Regions from separate parts of the Clostridium sp. NSJ-145 genome, predicted to be linked through region 1. Evidence: riboswitches for the same ligand, from Rfam matches in the RefSeq annotation. Region 1 holds a riboswitch; each other region holds the start of a gene.
The links. Region 1 has a riboswitch for lysine ahead of lysA (diaminopimelate decarboxylase). Riboswitches for the same ligand answer to the same signal wherever they lie in the genome.

Region 2: it holds a riboswitch for lysine, as region 1 does, so the genes downstream of both, LQE93_RS13895 (YfcC family protein) here and lysA (diaminopimelate decarboxylase) in region 1, are expected to answer to the same signal.
Region 3: it holds a riboswitch for lysine, as region 1 does, so the genes downstream of both, LQE93_RS12460 (Na+/H+ antiporter NhaC family protein) here and lysA (diaminopimelate decarboxylase) in region 1, are expected to answer to the same signal.

Annotation. Positions count from the first base shown of each region.
Region 1 covers NZ_JAJNOS010000001.1:217,051-219,337, reverse strand. The annotation lists gene LQE93_RS01165 (hypothetical protein) at 1-594, shown strand, start outside; lysine riboswitch at 732-928, shown strand; gene lysA (diaminopimelate decarboxylase) at 1,047-2,287, shown strand, end outside.
Region 2 covers NZ_JAJNOS010000016.1:61,594-63,880, reverse strand. The annotation lists gene LQE93_RS13900 (RelA/SpoT domain-containing protein) at 1-718, shown strand, start outside; lysine riboswitch at 795-971, shown strand; gene LQE93_RS13895 (YfcC family protein) at 1,070-2,287, shown strand, end outside.
Region 3 covers NZ_JAJNOS010000013.1:78,916-81,202, reverse strand. The annotation lists gene LQE93_RS12465 (aminopeptidase P family protein) at 1-566, shown strand, start outside; lysine riboswitch at 647-823, shown strand; gene LQE93_RS12460 (Na+/H+ antiporter NhaC family protein) at 947-2,287, shown strand, end outside.

The DNA.
Region 1 (2,287 bases):
GAAGCTTCAGGACAAGTAAAAGTTAATGGATTAAGCATGAAGCTAGAGGGTAATGGATATCACGATCATAATTGGGGAAATGTTGAAATGGATAGAATAATAAATCATTGGTATTGGTGTAGAGCTAAGATAGGTCCTTATACAATTGTTGCTAATGATATTATTTCAGAGAAAAAATATGATTATTTAAGATCTGCTACTTTATTTATTGCAAAAAATGAAGAGGTTCTAGTGGAAGATGAGAATAAAATTAAGATTGAAAGGAATAATACAAAAGAGCATAATTTAACAGAAAAATTTATAGATAATAATATAACTTTTATTTATGTAGATGAGAATGAAACAAAGTATACGATAGAATTCATAAGAGAGAAGGATATTTTTGCATCATCTCTTTTAAATGTTATGGGATTATCTTATAGTGAAATTTTATTTTCAGTATCAAGAGGAATAAATCCAACTTATCTTAGATGTATTGGAAAAGCTAGATTAACAATAGAATCATCTAAAGGAAAAGAGGTTTTAGAAAGTGATGCTTTGTGGGAGCAAATGTTTTTTGGAAATAATAAAATAGCATATATAGCTAAAGAGTAAGAAAAAATAGTTATATAAGAAAATATAAGAGGAATACTTTTTTAGCTAGATAATAAAATTGTAATAAATATTTGACACAAATGTAAGAAAATGTTAAACTTTATTTAAGTTAATGTGAATTTAATATGTTTTAAACAACTTGTTGTAGAGGCCGCGATTGTCATCAGTACTATAACAGAAAGTTCAGATCTGAGATTTGATAACTTCAATGTATAGGAAAGGGGCCATCGCCGAAATAAATAGATAAGAGTCTATTTATTGGGTCTATGTTTAAGAAGCATAGAACTGTCTTATGAGAATTGCCCAATTTTCATAAAGAAGAGCTACATCTTGTTGGGGCAGAAGGTTTTGTTTTATATTGTTTTAAAACAGTCATGAGTACCTTTTGCTCATGACTGTTTTTTATTTACTAACTTATATAAGTTGAATTTTAGTAAATAGGAGGATATAACATGAATTTATTTGGAACTATGAAAAAAAATCAAAATGGTAATTTAGAAATAGGTAATTGTGATGTTGTTTATCTAGCAAAAGAATATGGAACTCCGTTATATGTAGTTGATGAAGAGTTAGTAAGAAGAAACTGTAGAGTTTTTAATGATAATTTTAAAGGAAAAGGAATTGAAACAGAAGTAATATATGCCTCAAAGGCATTTTTAAACTTAGCGATTTGCAAGGTAATAGAAGAAGAAGGGTTATCTCTTGATGTAGTTTCAGGAGGGGAACTTTACACGGCTATTAGAAGTAAATTTCCATTAAGTAGGGTTTACATGCATGGAAATAATAAAACAGAAGAAGAGTTAAGATTGGCTATAGAATCAGGTATAGGAAGAATAGTAGTTGATAATAGAGATGAATTAGATTTAATTGAATATTTATGTAATGAATTAGATAAAAAAATTGAAGTTCTTTTAAGAGTAAATCCAGGAGTAGATGCTCACACCCATGAATATATACAAACATCTAAAAATGATTCAAAATTTGGAGAATCTATATTTAGTGAAGATATATATGAAGTAGTAAGAAAATTTATGAATAGTGAAAGGGTTACTTTAAGAGGATTTCATTGTCATATAGGATCACAAATATTTCAGGAAACATCTTTTTATATGAGTGTTTCAGTTATGGTTGATTTTATTAGCAAAATAAAAGAAAAATGTGATTTTGTTACTAGAGAATTAAATATGGGTGGAGGCTTTGGAGTTTACTATTCTGATGGAGATATACCTATAGAATTAAGTAATTTCTTAAATAACATGGTGATATCAATTAAAGAAGAATGTGAAAAGCATAATTTATTAATACCTAAAATAATGATAGAACCAGGAAGATCAATTATTGCAAATGCAGGTACAACGTTATATAAGGTTGGTGGAACAAAAAAGACTTACGGTGATAAAAATTATATTTTTGTTGATGGAGGAATGACAGATAATATCAGAACTGCATTGTATGATGCAAAGTATGAAGCTGTAGTAGCTAATAAGTTCGATAATAAGGAAAAAATTGAATATACGATAGCTGGAAAATGCTGTGAATCAGGAGATATTATAGTTAAGGATATAATGCTTCCTAAAGTTGAAAGAAATGATATTTTAGCTGTTTTAAGTACTGGGGCTTATAATTATTCAATGGCTAGTAATTATAATAGGATACCTAGACCAGCAGTTGTATTTGTAAGGGATGGTATAGC
Region 2 (2,287 bases), on a different contig from region 1:
TGACGACTTTGTAAAATACCAAAGTTCATATGAAACTCAAGCAGATTTTATTGCAAATATATTACGTTCTAATGAGAATATACATTCTGTTAAGTCAAGAATAAAAAATCCAGAAAGACTTATTGAAAAGATAATAAGAAAAACAGAAGATAGAAAAATAAAAAATGGAAAAGATTTTTATTTTAATGTAGATAATTATAAAAATGAGATAACAGATTTAATAGGAATAAGAGTTTTACATATATTTAAGGACCAATGGAAAGATATACACGATTTTATAGTAAACACATGGAAGGTTATTGAAATAACTGCAAATATAAGGGATGGAGATGATAGATTAATATTTGATGATTTAGGAATAGAGGTAAGATCAAGGCAATCTGGATATAGGTCAGTACATTACTTAGTAGAATGTTATCCAACAAATCAAAAGGTTATTGCTGAAATTCAAGTAAGAACTATATTTGAAGAGGGGTATGGGGAAATAGACCATAGACTTAGATATTCACATCATGAAATTCCAGAGATATTAAAATCTAATCTTTTACTTTTTAATAGAATAGTGGGAAGTGCTGATGAAATGGCTTCATTAATAAACATGTTAAATAATAATCTTGGAGATAAAGAAAATTACTATGAAAATAAGTTAAGGGAAAAAGATGAAGAGATACAAAGATTAAATGAAGAATTGGAAAAGTATAAAGCTAGGATTTATTAGTATAAATTAGAGGTTTGTAAAAAAACTTGCATTATTAAGTCGAACTATGTATAATTATACATAGATAATTTAATAAAAATAAGATAGAGGTTGCGATATTTAATAGTAGCTTTGCAATAAGATTAAGCACGAGTGCAAAGTGAAAGGAGGTGTCGCCGAAACGAATAACTGAGGCTTTAAGGTTATTTCGTTGGGGTTATGTAGAATATGCATAACACTGTCATAACGTCTGTTATGATGAGCTATCACTAAAGTTAATTTTAGATAAGGTATTAGTACTGAATTTATTAGAGTCTTAAGTGATAAGCTTAAGGCTCTTTTTTAATACTTATAAAAAACGGGGGGATGAAAATGTTAAATTTACAAAAGAAACAGAATAATTCTGATGATGTCATGAAAAAAGAAATTAAAATGCCACATACTTTAGTAATAATTTTTGGAATTATACTTTTAGTGGCAGTAGCTACTTACTTTGTTCCAGGAGGAGCGTATGAAAGGGTTGTAAATGAAGCAGGTAGGACTGTAGTAGTAGATGGAACATTCAGTTATATTGAAAGTAATCCACAAGGTTTATTTGCAATTTTACAAGCACCTTTTGAAGGTATAATAAGTGCAGCAGAAATAATTGCATTTTTATTTATAGTAGGTGGAGCAATAAATGTTGTATCAAGAACTAAAGCTATAGATCTTGGTATAGTTAAATTAGTTGATAAACTAAAAGGTAGAGAAATATTAATAATACCTATACTTACATTTATATTCTCAATTGGTGGAGCTGTTTTTGGTATGTCAGAGGAAGCTATACCATTTATAACATTATTACTTCCGCTTATGCTAGCATTAGGATATGACAGTATATTAACTGTGGCCGTTACATATCTTGCATGTATATTAGGATTTTCAACAGCAATGTTAAACCCATTTACAGTACATATAGCACAAAATATTGCAGGTGTAGAGGTAGGTTCTGGTGTTGGATTCCGTACTATAGCATGGTGCATTACTACAACTGTGGGAATAATACTATTAATGCTATACGCAAAGAAAATTAAAAAAGATCCAACTAAGAGTTTAGTGTATGAATCAGATAAAAAGAAAAAAGAAAAGTTAGATTTAAATGTAAATAGTCATGAAGAATTTACAATAAAACATAAAGTTATATTATCTCTTTTAGCAGTATCTATTGGTGTTATTGTATGGGGAGTATTAGCAAAAGGATTCTATATTTCAGAAATTGCAGCTGTATTCTTAGCAATGGGATTAATTTCAGGTATAATTGGAAGATTATCAGTTAATGATATGGCAGATGCATTTATAGAAGGTGCAAAAGGAATGATTGGTGCAGCTGTAATAATAGGTTGTGCTAAAGGAATAGTAATATTAGCAGAAAATGCTCAAATAATAGATACAGTGTTATTTGGATTAGTTGGTCTTATTGGAAAGCTTCCATCATTAATAGCTGCATATTTAATGTACATAGTTCAAATGATAGTAAACTTCTTCATAATCTCAGGTTCAGGACAAGCAGCTGTAACTATGCCGCTTTTAGCACCACTTGGAGATTTAGTT
Region 3 (2,287 bases), on a different contig from region 1:
ATGCAGCTACATTACACTATGTAGCAAATGATTCAGAATTAAAAGACGGAGATTTAATTCAGTTTGATTTAGGAGCACAATATAACTTTTACAATGCAGATATTTCGAGAGCCTTCCCTGTAAACGGAAAATTTACAGAGAGACAAAAAGCTGTTTATAATGCTGTTTTAAAGGTTAACGAAGAAATAATAAATGATATAAAACCAGGAAAAACATTTAGAGATATCAATAAAAAAGCTACTGATCTAATAGCTGAAGAATGTATTAAACTTGGACTTATAAAAGAAAAATCAGAGGTTAGTAAGTATTATTTTCATAGCATTGGACATAGTTTAGGACTAGATACTCATGATTTAGAAACACCTCATAGAGATATAACATTTAAAGAAGGTGTAGTATATACAGTAGAACCAGGAATTTATATTGAAGAAGAAAATATGGGCATAAGAATAGAAGACGATATTCTAGTAACGAAAGATGGAGTAGTAAATTTAACAAGTGGAATGATAAAGACTGTGGAAGAAATAGAAACTTTTATGGCAAAGTATAATAATAACATTAAATAAATATACTTGAAAAAAGTTATAAAATGGTATTGTCAAGAACGAATATAATGTGTATAATTATAATAAATTAATCGTGAATAAATAAAGGTAGAGGCGCGATACTTAAGAGTACTATTGATGAGGTAAGCACTGTGAGTTAATAGGAAAGGAATTATCGCCGAAGCATACAACTAATGCTTTAAGGTTGTATAGCTGGGGATGTATATAATATATATATCACTGTCACAAACTTGTTTTTGTGGTGAGCTATCATTTGAGGAAGACCTAATTTTTTAATGCAATTTTAGGGCCTTGAGTGTTAACTCAAGGCTCTTTTTATTGCACAAAAGCAAAACCCTTTAATTATTCACAAAAAATATATTAATTAGGGGGAAACAAAAATGAAAAAGACGGGATTTAGAGTAATCCTACTAACAATGATTATTTTTACTTTATCAACAACAATGGCATTTGCCAGTGAGTTAGAACCAGCAGCAGTAAATGCAGAAAGATTTGGGTTATTAACTTTAATACCACCAATAGTAGCGATAGTATTAGCATTTATTACTAAGAACGTTGTTATTTCTTTATTTATAGGGATTTTATCAGGTAGCTTTTTAATTAGCCTTACAGGATATAATGTGTTTTATGCACTTATACAAGCATTCTTAGATTTTGTTACAAGAGCATTAAATTCTTTAGCAGATCCATGGAATGCAGGTATAATACTTCAGGTATTGGCAATTGGAGGAGTTATTAATTTAGTAGGTAAAATGGGTGGAGCTAAGGCTATAGCAGAAGCTTTAGCAAAAAAAGCAAAGACTGCAAGAAGCACTCAATTAATAACTTGGTTATTAGGATTATTCGTATTCTTTGATGATTACGCAAATTCACTTATAGTTGGACCTATAATGCGTCCAGTAGCTGATAAGATGAAGATTTCAAGAGAGAGATTAGCGTTTATAATTGATGCAACTGCAGCGCCAGTAGCTGGGCTTGCAATAATATCAACTTGGATTGGATTAGAAGTTAGCTTAATAGGTGAAGGGTTTAATCAAATAGGTGTAGAAGCAAGTGGATTTGGAGTATTCCTTCAAACTATACCATATAGATTTTACAACATATTAATTCTTGCATTTATAATTATTACAGCAGTTACTTTAAAAGAATTTGGACCAATGAGAAAAGCTGAAATAGCTGCAAGAAAGAGAAATAAAGATATTGTTGAAGAGATAGCAGCATCATCTTCACAAATGGATGAATTAGAACCAAAAGAAGGTGTAGAGCTTAGCATATGGAATGCAATTATTCCAATAGGGACACTAATTATTTCAGCGCTAGTAGCATTCTACTATAGTGGATATAGCTCAATAATGGGTGGAGATAACGTAGCACTTCAACAAATAATGACTAACTCACCAATGTCATTTGCAGGAATAATGGAAGCTTTCTCAGCAGCAGATGCTTCAGTAGCATTATTCCAATCAGCATTATTTGCATCAGTTGTAACTATAATTATGGCTGTTAGTAAAAAGATATTTACTTTAAGTGAAGCTATAGAAACTTGGGTAGATGGAATGAAAGGGCTAATTATTACAGGAGTTATTCTTATATTAGCTTGGTCTTTAGGTTCAGTAATTAAAGAACTTGGAACTGCATATTATTTAGTTGAAGCTTTACAAGGTGCTATACCAGCATTTTTATTACCAAGTTTAATATTCGTTCTAGGAGCAGTAATATCA